2 regions of the Chitinophaga sp. MM2321 genome follow, and region 2 is predicted to be linked to the other one. Evidence: riboswitches for the same ligand, from Rfam matches in the RefSeq annotation. Region 2 holds a riboswitch; the other holds the start of a gene.

Region 1 (7,522 bases), 1.4 Mb from region 2:
TACCGGCCTGGTTACTGCCATCAACAAAACACTGTTTGCTGTCAGCAACGATGATCTGCGCCCGGCTATGACAGGTGTATTCTTCGAAATCGGTACTGACAGTCTCACTTTTGTAGCCACAGATGCGCACCGCCTCGTGAAATACGTGAGAACAGATGTGAAATGCCCACAGGCCGACAGCTTCATCGTTCCTAAAAAACCGTTGAACCTGTTGAAATCAGCCCTGCCCGATAACGATTCTGAAATCAGGATTGCGTATAGTCAAAACCATTTCTTTGTGCAGCACGAAGGCGCACAAATGATTTGTCGCCTCATTGACGCCCGTTTCCCTGACTATAAGGTAGTAATACCAAAAGATAATCCTTACCGCCTTACAGTGGTTAAAAGCGACTTCCAGAACGCATTAAAACGTGTGGGTGTATTCGCTAATAAAAGCACTAACCAGGTAGCACTCAATATCACCGGCAGTGAACTGCAACTCTCTGCACAGGATGTGGATTTCTCTTTTGAAGGTAATGAACGCATGAATTGCCAGTACACCGGCGATGATATGCAGATCGCTTTCAATGCTAAATTTCTCATCGAAATGCTGAACGCTGCAGAAGGAGATGAAATCTCCATCGAGCTGGCAACCGCCACCAAAGCGGGTATCCTCAAACCTTCCGAAAAAGAAGAGAATGAAGACCTGCTGATGCTGGTAATGCCGTTAATGCTGAACAACTAGTATTAACAACCGTATTTCAACTTCAAAGACTAAAGTCAACGGCTATATTAAAATGCATTTTGTCAAAAGATTAAATGCTTAAAGCTAAAAACTCATATGTAAAGCAATCTCTCCCAAAGAGGTTGCTTTTTTCTTTGCCTATGGCCGAAAAGAGAGCTATTTATTCCCCAAATTGTTGTAATTTTTGGCCGGAGTCAGGCAAGTAAAAACAGTAAACAGATCATCAGTCATTCATCACTCCCCCATATCCACCCGTAAAGAATTTGTTGGCCTGGTCAGAAGAACCATTTACATAGGCGAAGAAGATACAGTTTCCATAGATATATATTTTACCAGCATATGGTAACATTTTTTGAAAATATCCCGTCATACTATCGTACTGCCATCCTGGTTGGCGGACTGTTGCTCTTGTGGATCATTGAAGGCGTAGTGCCGCAATTCCGCTTCCGCAACAACCGTTACCGGCACGCAGGCACCAATCTGTTCTTTACACTCTCCACCGTGCTTGTAAACACCGGTTGCGCGTTTCTGATTGTAAAGGCGGCACAATGGACCAGCGAAACTCATTTCGGGCTGTTATACCAGTTGCATCTTCCATTATGGTTACATGCAGTACTGGCTATCCTGATGCTGGACCTGATCGGTGCATATCTTATTCACCTGGTACAACACAAAACAGCATGGATGTGGCATTATCATAAAATACATCATATCGATACCGCAGTAGATGCTTCTACCGCGTTACGGCATCACCCGGTGGAAAGTATATTCAGGGTAGTGGCGCTGTTTGTTGCCATTATCACCATGGGCGTGCCCTTCTGGGTAGTAATGCTGTATCAGTCTGTATCCGCTTTTATGTCGCAGTTTAATCATGCTAATATCAGGCTGCCCAAATGGCTGGATACCACGCTGAGCTGGATCATTGTATCACCGGATATGCATAAGGTGCATCACAGTCATCATCAGCCTGAAACGGATTCCAACTATGCGAATATATTTTCTATATGGGACCGGTTGTTTGGCACCTTTACAACGGTGCGTGATACCACCGCTATCCGTTATGGCCTGGATGAATACCAGGCGCCCCGTTACCAGGAGGTAGGACCGTTGCTGAAAGTGCCCTGGGAACAAACCTACAACACAAAAGAAAAATTAAGTGGTCAACACAACCTATAGCAGTACAATTATTCCTTAACCTGTTTCTAAAAATTCGAATTATATGCAACACTCAACAACCTTAACAAAAACTGCCTGTATATCGGCACTCATCATTGGTGTACTTGCTGCGGCATTCGCATTCAGTACCAAAACACCCAGCTATGCTGTAACCGCCGGCGCGGTAGCAACCGTAATCGGCCTTGTTTCATTATACATGGGTAGAAAAAATATCGATGACATGCAACTGGCTGCAGCTGGCGTTTTTATGGCCGTTGTATCCTGCCTGGTAGGACTCTGGCAGATTTACAATTAAAAGCTTCGCCTGTATTTATCTGTATAGCCCTCTGCGGCTTTTACAGGAAAAAGTATTAGCGAAGTATCTGACAACGCTTTTATAATCGTGGTGTCTACAATACCGGAAGAGTCTTTTGTACCTTCTGAATGACTCCACAACAATAAAGTATCGTGTGTCAGCTGCCATTTTTCATATACAAGCGTATACATATTAATGGACCGGGCCACGCCGGTCTTCCGCAATTGAAAACCTTGCATTTCCTTATCCAGGCCTTCTACAGGCTGTATCCATTTCCCTATGAGCTTAGCTGTATCAATATACAGCGTATCAGTAACAGCAGCGATGCTATCAGTAATGCCGGCATTGCTGCTGTCTGTAATACCCACCAGACTGCTGTCGTGTACAATATCTTCCTGCGGTTCCCCACTTTTCGGATTACACCCGAAAACAAATAATAGTAATAACGGAAAGAGGTTTCTTTTCCTGATCATAGATTAAAATTACGAATTACAAATCATTTCCATTACTTTTACGCTTCACTTTAGGGGTGTTTATCCTTTTACAAAAGGATAAACTGAGATGATACCCTCAGTACCTGAAGCAGTTCATACTGCCGTAGGAAAAAGTAACTGAACTTTCTTCATCTTTCCACACATCCTTAAAGTTTATTGTTTCACTTAAATTCCAACACTCATGGAAGTGCTTGTAAACAATAAACTTTATGCGGTGCAGCACGGAATAACCATTGCTGCACTCTTACAGTTTATTCAGCTCCCTGCTCAGAAAGGCATTGCAGTGGCCGTCAACAACCAGGTAATACCAAAAACATCCTGGGACCACCGACCGCTATCCGCGGCCGACAGTATTACCATTATACGCGCCACACAAGGCGGGTAAAATGCCTGTCCGTTTATTTTCGTATACACGTTTCCGTAATTAATTTTTACGGAACCAATCTTCCTGTCTCTAAAACTCAGTCAACATGCAGCAGCAGCAGGCGGCCATCAGCCGCACACCATTCCCCGCGTCAGAAAAAATTTATGTAGATGGCAGCATCCATCCTGTTAAAGTAGCCATGCGTAAAATAACGCTAACGGATACACGCATGCACGGAAGAAATGGTATAGCCACTCCCAACGATCCCGTCATCATTTATGATACGAGCGGCCCTTACACAGATCCCGCTATCGACATCGATGTCACGAAAGGTATTCCCAGGCTCCGCCAGGAATGGATCACCGGCAGGGGAGATGTAGAACAACTGCCCCGATACTCCAGTGCATATATCCGGCAACTCCTGCAACAGGGCGGCAAAATGCCCCTCATGAGCATTACAAACAAACCATTGCGCGCAAAAGCCGGACAAAATGTAACGCAACTGTACTACGCACAACAGGGGATCATTACCCCCGAAATGGAGTACATCGCCATCCGTGAAAACCAGCATGCAGATACCCTTTTTCAAGAGAACAATGCATTGTGGCACCAGCACAAAGGCAATAGCTTTGGCGCCAATACCCCGGTGAAATTTATTACACCCGAATTTGTTCGGCAGGAAATTGCCGCCGGCAGAGCCATCATACCCGCCAATATCAATCACCCCGAAAGTGAACCGATGATCATCGGCCGCAATTTCCTGGTGAAGATTAATGCCAACATCGGCAACTCGGCTGTTACATCCAGCATTGAAGAAGAAGTGGAAAAAGCGGTGTGGTCCTGCCGCTGGGGCGCCGATACCATCATGGATCTCAGCACCGGCAACAACATCCACGAAACAAGAGAATGGATTATCCGTAATTCACCCGTACCCATTGGCACCGTACCCATTTACCAGGCACTGGAAAAAGTAAATGGTAAAGCAGAAGCCCTCACCTGGGAAATATTCCGCGACACCCTGATAGAACAGGCAGAACAAGGCGTGGACTATTTCACCATTCACGCCGGCGTACTGCTCAGGTATATACCGTTAACGGCTAAACGTGTAACGGGTATCGTTTCCCGCGGCGGTTCCATCCTGGCCAAATGGTGTCTTGCACATCATAAAGAAAATTTCCTGTACACGCATTTTGAAGAAATCTGTGAAATCATGAAAACCTATGATGTTTCCTTCTCGCTCGGCGATGGTCTGCGTCCCGGTTGTATCGCTGATGCCAATGATGCTGCACAGTTTGCCGAACTGGAAACACTGGGAGAACTCACCAAAATAGCCTGGAAACACCATATACAGGTAATGATAGAAGGGCCCGGCCATGTACCTATGCACCTGATCAAAGAAAATATGGACAAGCAGCTGGAACACTGCCACGAAGCGCCGTTCTATACCCTGGGACCCTTAACTACTGATATAGCTCCCGGATACGACCACATCACTTCCGGCATAGGCGCAGCCATGATCGGCTGGTTTGGCACCGCGATGCTGTGCTATGTAACGCCTAAAGAACACCTGGGCCTGCCGGATAAAGAAGATGTACGCCAGGGTGTGATCACTTACAAAATAGCCGCACACGCTGCCGACCTGGCAAAAGGCCATCCCGGCGCACAACACCGCGATAATGCACTGAGCAAAGCCCGCTTCGAATTCCGGTGGGAAGACCAATTCAACCTCTCCCTCGATCCGGAAACGGCTCGTTCTTACCACGATGAAACACTCCCCGCCGAAGGCGCTAAAGTGGCGCATTTCTGCTCCATGTGCGGACCTAATTTCTGCTCCATGAAAATCACGCAGGAAGTTAGGGAGTTTGCCGAACAACAGGGACTTGAAGCCAGCGCAGCACTCGCCGCCGGAATGGAAGAGAAAGCAAAATCATTTGCAGAACAGGGAGGGGAAATCTATAAATGATCTGGATCATCACATCACCAGAACGGCTAAACGAAGAAGGGAAAATACTGACAGCCCTGCTCAAGGCCGGGGTATCCAGGATACTCCTGCGCAAACCGCAGTGGACACCGGAAGCGTATCATGATTTGATAGCTGCCATAGATCCTGCCTTCTATAGCAAAATTATCATCCATGATAATTTTCAGGTGTGCCATACTTATGCGCTGGGCGGCATTCACCTGAGCGGCAAAATGCGGAACAGCATCACCGGCAGCGAATGGCAGTTATGTCTCCGGCAGTATCCACTGCGCAGTACAGGTATTCATCACCCTTCGGAGATAGCAACTATGGATAAACAATTCAGTGCATTATTACTCAGCCCTGTTTTTAACAGCATCTCAAAACCCGGCTACGGGGGAAGATTTGCACAGGCGCTGGATAATAAAGCAGGACATACCATACTGGCATTGGGTGGCGTAGATCATACCAATATCACCCACCTGAAACAATGGCATTTTGATGGCGCCGCATTACTGGGCGCCATCTGGAAACAACCGGCTAAAGCAGTAGACAATTATTACCGTATTCAGGAATTATGGAACAGGAACGACCTTTCGTGATGAGCTTTGCAGGTCTGGACCCCAGCGGGGGCGCAGGTTTGCTGGCAGACATTAAAACATTTGAGCAGCACCGCGTTTCCGGATTGGGTGTGTGTACAGCTATCACCGTGCAAACGGCAGCAGATTTTATTTCGGTGGAATGGTTGCCCGTCACGCAAATCCTTGCACAGGCGAAGCCACTGCTGACTACTACTACCATCCGGTATTGCAAGATCGGGATCATGGCAGATGTGCATGCCCTGCTGGAACTGGTACGCAAAGTAAAACAACTGGCGCCGGGCATCCGCATCATCCTTGACCCGGTGCTGAAAGCCTCTGCGGGCTTCACCTTTCATGGCAGCATTCATCGACAGTCATGGCAGGAACTCTTATCAGCACTCTACCTGCTCACGCCCAACTACGACGAGGCACTGTTGCTCTCCGGTCATACCAACGGCGATGCGGCTGCGCAGCAACTAGCTGCTTACTGCGCCGTGCTGCTGAAAGGAGGCCACCATACCGGCAAGCCCGGTGTGGATACCCTTTACACCGGCCATGCAGTGCATGAATTTTTGCCGGGAGGCAACCGCGTATTCCCGAAGCATGGATCAGGATGCGTGCTGTCTGCCTCCATTACGGCCTGCCTCGCGCTCGGACAGTCATTACATGAGGCGTGTTATAACGGAAAAGCATATACGGAAAATTTATTATCCAGTCATTCATCACTAACAGGATACCATTACATATGATCAGCACCTTACATTATATATCACGACAAACACCTGCGGCCGCTCATACAGATCAGATCATGGCAGCCTGCGATGCCGGCTGCAAATGGATTCAGCTGCGCATCAAAAACGAAACGCCGGAAAATATTTTACCCGTGGCAGCCGCCGCAAAAATAATTTGCGACCGTTACAAGGCGGCCCTGATCATCAATGATTATCCTCATATAGCCGTGGCCGTTGAGGCCGCCGGTACACATGTGGGCCTGGGAGATATGACGGTAGCCGCCGCCAGGGCCATCACCGGTCCTGAAATGATCGTAGGCGGTACCGCAAACACTGCTGCCGATATTATACAACATGCTGCGCACGGCGCCAGCTATGTTGGACTTGGGCCTTTCCGGTTTACCACCACCAAGCAGCAGCTAAGTCCCATCCTGGGCCTCAGTGGCTACCAGGCTATTATGCAGAAGCTGCAACAAAAAAGTATAACCATTCCCGTTATAGCCATCGGTGGTATCCTTCTCCAGGATATTCCCGCGCTGATGCAAACAGGCATCCACGGGATAGCCGTCAGCGGCCTGATCACACAGGCATCAGACAAGGCTGTACTTGTACAGCACATTTTCGAACAAACAAACAAGCAGGCATTATGGAACCATTAATCATAGCAGGCAAACATTTTTCATCGCGGTTATTTACCGGCACCGGCAAGTTTTCTTCAGCGCAGGTAATGGAACAGGCCCTGCTGGCCTCCGGCAGCGAACTGGTGACTGTAGCACTCAAACGGGTGGATCTGCACAACAACGCAGACGATATGCTCCGCCACCTGGCCCATGCTCATATCCAGCTGCTGCCGAATACCTCCGGGGTGCGCACAGCAAAAGAAGCCGTATATGCGGCACAGTTAGCCCGTGAAGCACTGGAAACAAACTGGATCAAACTGGAAATACATCCCGATCCCCGCTACCTCATGCCCGATCCTGTAGAAACACTACAGGCGGCCACGGAGCTGGTTAAACTGGGGTTTGTGGTACTGCCTTATGTACATGCCGACCCGGTGTTATGCAAGCGGCTGGAAGAAGCCGGTACCGCCGCAGTGATGCCATTAGGCGCACCAATAGGCAGCAACAAAGGATTAAGAACAGCTGATTTTCTCGAAATCATTATTGCACAAAGCAACATCCCGGTCATTGTGGATGC
Region 2 (7,522 bases):
GAATATTTTTAGAATACAAAATCTATTCATTCCCTTTTTACCCAGTTACTATTTTTTACGGAAAAAGATCTTCAACGGTACGCCTTTGAAATCAAAGTTGGTACGTATCTGATTTTCCAGGTAATTGCGATAAGGTGTTTTCACATCTTCCGGCAGGTTGCAGAAGAAAGCGAAAGCAGGTGTGTGCGTAGGCAGTTGTGTTACGTATTTGATACGTATAGGCGTACCTCTTACTACCGGCGGATGGAAGGCTTCAATAGCTTTCAGCATCACGTCGTTCAGTTTGGAGGTCTGGATCTTACGCTGACGGTTATCAAATACTTCCAGTGCTACTTCTATCGCTTTGAAAATACGTTGTTTTTCCACCACGGAAGTAAAGACAATGGGCACATCGGAAAACGGCGCCAGACGGGTCTTCAGTTGCTTCTCATAATCCCTGGCCGTGTTGGTTCCTTTTTCTACCAGGTCCCATTTATTCACCAGCACCACTACCCCTTTTCCTTTGCGGACTGCGAGGCTGAAAATGCTGAGATCCTGTGCGGTAACACCTTTTTCAGCATCCAGCAACAACATGACCACATCAGCTTCATCCACTGCTTTGATGGCACGGATAACAGAGTAAAATTCCAGGTCTTCATTCACCTTATTTTTACGTCTGATACCAGCCGTATCAATCAGGATGAAGTCTTTCTGGAACATGTTATAACGCGTGTGAATGGTATCGCGGGTAGTACCTGCAATATCAGACACGATGTTACGATCGGCACCCACCAATGCATTCAGGAGAGATGATTTTCCTACGTTCGGCTGACCAATAATCGCGATTTTAGGAATATCATTATTCAGGGTGGCGTCTCCCATATCATCTGTGATATTGGTGACGATATCATCCAGCAATTCACCTGTACCGCTACCGGTCATGGAAGAGAGGAAAAATGTTTTATCGAAACCGAGACTGTAAAACTCATTGGCTTCCAGCTGACGCTGTGAGTTATCCACTTTATTTACTACCAGGTACACCGGTTTTGAGGTACGGCGCAGCAGGTTGGCTACATCCGCATCCAGGTCGGTGATACCGGTTGTTACATCACACATAAACACCAGCACATTGGCTTCGTCCATGGCAACTTTTGCCTGCTTGCGGATTTCCCGCTCAAATACATCATCGCTGTTTGATACAAATCCACCGGTATCAATCACGTTGAAAGTTTTGCCGTTCCAGTCAGCAATACCGTATTGACGATCACGCGTTACACCGCTCTGATCATCCACGATAGCCCTGCGTTGTTCCAGCAAACGATTGAACAACGTTGATTTGCCCACATTCGGGCGACCCACTATAGCTACTGTAAATCCAGCCATCTTAATTATTAATTTTTATTCCGTATTACCTAAAAATATTATTTAGGAATTTTTATATTTTGTTATTTGATTATTTCGTTTCGATGAAAATGCCTTTCAGCAACAAAATATCTAAATACCAAATGTCTAAATGTTTCTTAGTATCCGTATTCTTTCAGAAAGAGTTCATTATCGCGCCATTTGCCGCGTACCTTCACAAACAGTTCCAGGAACACTTTACGCTCAATAAATTTTTCTATATCCACCCGGGCCCTGGTACCTATTTCCCGGATCGATTTCCCTTTTTCTCCTAATATGATCCCCTTCTGGGTTTCACGGGTGACGATGATTTCTGCGGTGATCTTTGTCAGCGTATCTTTCTCCTGGAATTGTGTTACAATAACAGTGGTATGATACGGGATCTCTTCTTCAAATAAATCGAAAATCTTTTCACGGATCATCTCTGCTACAAAAAAGCGTGTAGACTTATCCGTTAGTGTATCATCGGGGTAAAAAGCATTGGCTTGAGGCAGCAGAGCTACTATTTCTGTCAGCAGGTCTTTGATACCTTTTTTCTGCATAGCAGATACCGGTACTACCGCTGTAGCTTTGCCCCAGGCTTTTGCACGTTCTACCAAAACAGCCATTTCCTCTTTCAGGATATTGTCCATTTTGTTGATGATGAGAATAGCAGGTACTTTCAGTCTCAGGGAGTCAAATAACTCCAGGTTTTCTTCCAGCGATTCTTTTGCATCCATGATCAGCAAGGCCACATCTGCATCTTCCAGTGCAGACTTTACCGCCCCCATCATTTTCTCGTGCAATTTATATTTCGGATCAATGATACCTGGCGTATCCGAAAATACGATCTGGTAAGCCGGATCCGTTAAAACGCCGGTGATACGATGGCGGGTGGTTTGCACTTTTGGGGATATAATAGCCAGCTTTTCGCCCATAATGGCGTTTAGCAATGTGCTCTTTCCCGCATTGGGCTTACCGAAGATATTTACAAAACCTGCTTTGTGCATGATACTTTACGACCTGGATATAGTTGCATTTCGCAACTCAAACTTACGGAAATAAAAAAAGCCGAATTTCTTCGGCTCTTTTCTTGTTTTTTTCAGCGTTGATACGCCCTTTTGTAGCGAGGAGCGGATTCGAACCACTGACCTTCGGGTTATGAGCCCGACGAGCTACCTCTGCTCTACCTCGCAATGAGGGTGCAAAGATAATATTATTTTGATACTGGCCAAAACTTTTTTGAAGAAAAAAGCAAAAAGCCAACCATAAAAGGTTGGCTTTCATATTGGAATGCACCAGTTTTTTTAGAAGGGAAGATCGTCTGCCGGCTGTTCTTCAACGGGCTCTGCCTCTGGAACAGCGGGCACATCTGTAGCGGATGTCCTGCGCTTTTCATCATCCTTACGACCGAGCAACTGCAATTGGGAAACCCGTAGTCTTACTGCTCCTGACAAGGCACCGGTGGCGTTGCTTACATAAGCTTCCACTTTCGGGGAACCTTCCACATATACCTGCACACCCTGATTTAAATAAGGCGCCAGGTTTTCCCGATCCCATAACGAGCAATCGACCCAGGTAGTCCGCTCCTGCAATACGCCAAGCGCATTTTTGAAACGCTCATTCACCGCAACCGGAAAATTGAAAACGACTACACCATTGACCTCTTTTTTTACTACATCCCGGCCAAGATGTCCGATTAACTGAAGCTTAATCATCTGAAATAAAGATTTAAAGTTAAAAATTTATGAAAGATGATTGAGAGAAGCGTAAATGGAAATTAAACAAAAAATCATCTACCGGAAAATAAATTATACCTTTACACCCGGTAATGTTTCACACAAAACATTTTTGTGCGAAACACCAATCACATGGGGTGCCTTACTTTCAGGCTGAGATCACACCCAAGGAACCTTGACCAGGTAATGCTGGTTAGGAATTGAGAAAACAGAAAACAGATATACTTACATGAAACAGTTAATGTTGTTAGTGCTGCTCGGCGTTGCCGGCACTTTACATGCACAATCCCTGGTTACCGGCACCATCACCAACAATGCAAACGGGAAACCATTGGAAGGCGTAACCGTAGCGATCAATCAAACCGGTACCCAAACCGATAATAAAGGCCATTACAGCATTCATCTGCCTAAAAAAGGCACCTATACTTTACAGGCCAGCTATCTCGGGTTCAAACCACATACAATTACCATCAATGCCAATAATACGACGCAGTTTGCAGACATCAGCCTGGAAGAAACCGGCCTGTTTGTAAAACCCGTAGAAATCAGCAGTCTCCGCGCAGGTAAAAATTCTCCTTTTGTAAATACTACTTTATCGAAAGAAGATATTAAGAAAGAAAACCTCGGGCAGGACCTGCCCATGCTGCTCAACCAGCAACCAGGCGTGGTAACCAACTCCGACGCCGGCACCGGCATCGGCTACACCGGCATGCGTGTTCGCGGCTCCGATATTACCCGTATCAATGTGACCGTAAATGGTATCCCCATTAATGATGCGGAATCACAAGGCACGTTCTTTGTCAACATGCCGGATTTTGCCTCTTCTGTCAGCAGCATAGAACTGCAACGCGGTGTAGGCACTTCCACCAACGGCGCGGGTGCTTTCGGTGCTACGCTGAACCTTAGCACCAACGAGTTCAATGAAAACGCATACGGCGAAATCAGCAACAGCTACGGTTCTTTCAACAGCTGGAAACACACCGTAAAAGCTGGTTCGGGCCTTATCAACGATCACTTCACCATCGATGCAAGGCTGTCGAAAATATCATCAGACGGTTATATCGATCGTGCTACTTCCGACCTGCGCTCTTTCTATACTTCTGCTGCTTACATCTCTAAAAAAACAGCGGTACGTCTCAATATTTTTTCCGGCAAAGAAAAAACTTACCAGGCATGGAACGGTGTACCCGCCGCACTCCTGGCTACCGACAGAACTTATAATTCCGCTGGTACAGATAAGCCGGGCACACCTTATGATAATGAAACGGATAACTACCAACAGGATCACTACCAGCTATTTCTCAACCAGGAAATTAACGCGGGACTGAACTTCAACGTAGCACTCCATATGACCCGCGGCCGCGGCTATTATGAAAACTATAAAGGCAACAGGTCTGTAGCGGATTACGGGTTGCCGGTAAAAGTAATCGATGGCGACTCGATCAAGAAAACGGATCTCGTGAACCAGGAATGGCTGGACAATTACTTCTATGGCAGCGTGTTTTCCCTGAACCGTACCGGTGAAAAATTTAACTGGAATCTTGGCGGTGGCTGGAACCGCTACGAAGGCGATCATTTCGGCAAGGTTATCTGGGCCAATACCGCCATCGATAAAGACGTTGAATACTATAGATACCCCGCTGAAAAAAATGATTTTAACATTTACTGGAAAGGAGAATACAAAATAACAACGGCGCTGCGTCTCTTTGCTGACCTGCAATACAGGAACATTGCGTATAACATGGATGGCTTCAAAGATGCGCCTACATATATGCCGCATGTAAACTATAATTTCTTTAATCCAAAAGCAGGCATCTATTATTATTTAAATCCTGTTAACCGGGTGTTTGCTTCTATTGCCATTGCACACAAAGAACCGAACCGTGTTGACTTTGAATCCAACTACGGTGTGACGCAGCCCAAACCGGAAATCTTGCGCGACCTGGAAGCAGGCTATGTATGGAACAACAGCATCGCCAACGTACAGGCCAACGTATATTACATGAACTATAAAAATCAGCTGGTACAAACCGGCGAACTTACAGATGTGGGTGCGTATGTACGCACCAATATTCCCAAAAGTTATCGCATGGGGGTGGAAGTAAGTGGCAATGTAAAACTGGGCAATATCTTCTCCATCGCTGCCAATGCTGCGCTGAGCCAGAATAAAGTACTGGACTACAACGCCATCAGTTACGACAGCGACGATGTGGCGCATACCGTTATCTATAAAAAAGCAAACATTTCCTACTCCCCTGCTTTCGTAGGTGGATATACGTTATCTGCCAGACCATTCCGTGGTTTTACTGCAGACCTCCTGGGTAAATATGTAAGCCGTCAGTATATGGACAATACTTCCACTAAGGAGGCCAGTCTGAATCCCTATTTCGTAAGTAACCTGCGCTTCAGCTACGTAGTACCGCAACCGTTATTCCGCGAGCTCAGCGTACAACTGCTGCTGAATAATATTTTCGATACAAAGTATGAGCCGAACGGTAGCACCTACAGCTATTACGATCTGACAGCAAACCGCGTTGCCTACGATACTTATTACTATCCGATGGCAGGGTTTAATGGATTTGTGGGGATAAATATTGGTTTTTAGGGAGATGATTAACGGGGATAAAAATAAAAGGCGGCCATTATAGTGGCCGCCTTTTATTTTTAAGAAGATCGCTACTAGCTATTCAATAATTTCTCCAATGCTTTATCCACGGCTTCAAAAGAAAAGCCTTTCAACACCGCATCCATCTGCTTCGCTATTTGTGCGGTACATAAATTACCGATACTACCTGCATGCGTATGTGTTACTTCTTTGCCGGGAGCAAAAGTACCTTTTTCAATATCCATACCTACCTGCTTATAGGCTTCCCGGAAAGGCGTGCCTTGCAACACCAGGTTGTTCACAACTTCTACGCTGAACAGGTACTGGTATTTTTCATCTGCCAGGATATTTTCCTTGATGCGGATATTTTCCAACATCAGGCAGCTCATATTGATACAATCTTTTAATGTCTGGAAAGCAGGAAATAAATTTTCTTTCAACAGCTGCAAATCACGGTGGTAGCCGGAAGGCAGGTTCGTGATCATCATAGCAATTTCATTGGGCAACGCCTGTAGTTTATTGCCGTGAGAGCGGATCAGTTCCCATACATCCGGGTTCTTTTTATGCGGCATGATGCTGGAGCCAGTGGTCAGTTCATCAGGGAAACTGATGAAGCCGAAGTTCTGGTTCATAAAAAGACAGGCATCCATCGCCATTTTAGCGAGGGTGGCTGCAATTCCGGCCAATGCAAAGGACACGATCTTTTCCGTTTTGCCACGGCCCATCTGCGCGTATACAACATTATAATTGAGTGTATCGAATCCTAACAATTCCGTGGTTAACTCACGGTTAAGGGGGAACGAAGAGCCGTAACCGGCTGCGGAGCCAAGCGGGTTTTTATTCACCACTTTATAAGCGCCCTGCAACATCGTCAGGTCATCTACGAGGCTCTCTGCATAAGCGCCAAACCATAGCCCGAAAGAGGAAGGCATGGCTATTTGCAGGTGGGTATACCCAGGAAGAAGATGATCTTTGTAGGCTTCACTTTTTTGCTGTAAGAGATCAAACAATACTTTCACGGATGCCACCATTGTTTGCAACTCATGACGCAGGTATAATTTCAGGTCTACCAAAACCTGGTCGTTGCGGGAACGGCCGCTGTGGATCTTTTTACCTACTTCTCCCAAACGCCGCGTGAGCAATAGTTCTACCTGTGAGTGAATATCTTCTACGCCTTCTTCCAGTGTAAAATCACCTGCCTGTATCTCTTTATAAATATTTTTCAGTTCCTGCTTTAATAGGGTCAGTTCATCCGCTTCCAGTAATCCTATACTTTGCAGCATGGTGATATGCGCCATAGAGCCCAGCACATCAAATGGCGCCAGGAAAGCATCCATTTCACGGTCTTTGCCAACGGTGAATTTTTCTACAGCACCCAGTGATGCCTTATCTTTTTGCCACAACTTCATAGTAATAATATTTTTTCACGGCACTACAGATAGCGATCCTCCGTGAAATTAAAGATCATATTTACCAAATACCCGTTGCTTTACATCGGGCCATTCTTCTTTCAGTATGCTGAAATATACCGAATCGCGTAATCGTCCTTTGCTGGTGATCATGTGATGCCGTAATATACCTTCCTGTGTGCAGCCAATGCTTAGGATCGCATTGCGCGACTGTGTGTTCAATGCATCTGTTTTCAACTCCACCCTGTTCAACCCCATCGTTTCAAATGCATATTGCAGCATGGCATGTTTCATCGCCTTATTCAGACCGGAGCCCTGAAGGGAAGGGTCAATCCAGGTGGAACCAATCTCTGTACGTTTATGCGGCAGTACAAGCCCGCAAAAACGGGTGCTCCCTGCTACACGTTGTT

The links. Region 2 has a riboswitch for thiamine pyrophosphate ahead of ABQ275_RS03215 (TonB-dependent receptor). Riboswitches for the same ligand answer to the same signal wherever they lie in the genome.
Region 1: it holds a riboswitch for thiamine pyrophosphate, as region 2 does, so the genes downstream of both, thiS (sulfur carrier protein ThiS) here and ABQ275_RS03215 (TonB-dependent receptor) in region 2, are expected to answer to the same signal.

What each region holds. Positions count from the first base shown of each region.
Region 1 is NZ_OZ035533.1:6,207,647-6,215,168, reverse strand. Features, by position in the region: gene dnaN (DNA polymerase III subunit beta) at 1-724, shown strand, start outside; gene ABQ275_RS24470 (hypothetical protein) at 948-1,073, opposite strand; gene ABQ275_RS24465 (sterol desaturase family protein) at 1,064-1,900, shown strand; gene ABQ275_RS24460 (hypothetical protein) at 1,944-2,195, shown strand; gene ABQ275_RS24455 (lipocalin family protein) at 2,192-2,668, opposite strand; TPP riboswitch at 2,711-2,816, shown strand; gene thiS (sulfur carrier protein ThiS) at 2,871-3,074, shown strand; gene thiC (phosphomethylpyrimidine synthase ThiC) at 3,160-5,016, shown strand; gene ABQ275_RS24440 (thiamine phosphate synthase) at 5,013-5,615, shown strand; gene ABQ275_RS24435 (hydroxymethylpyrimidine/phosphomethylpyrimidine kinase) at 5,591-6,343, shown strand; gene ABQ275_RS24430 (thiamine phosphate synthase) at 6,340-6,984, shown strand; gene ABQ275_RS24425 (thiazole synthase) at 6,972-7,522, shown strand, end outside.
Region 2 is NZ_OZ035533.1:863,207-870,728, reverse strand. Features, by position in the region: gene ABQ275_RS03240 (hypothetical protein) at 1-30, opposite strand, end outside; gene der (ribosome biogenesis GTPase Der) at 49-1,362, opposite strand; gene era (GTPase Era) at 1,500-2,369, opposite strand; tRNA gene ABQ275_RS03225 (tRNA-Met) at 2,484-2,555, opposite strand; gene ssb (single-stranded DNA-binding protein) at 2,667-3,077, opposite strand; TPP riboswitch at 3,222-3,316, shown strand; gene ABQ275_RS03215 (TonB-dependent receptor) at 3,328-5,703, shown strand; gene argH (argininosuccinate lyase) at 5,778-7,112, opposite strand; gene ABQ275_RS03205 (GNAT family protein) at 7,161-7,522, opposite strand, start outside.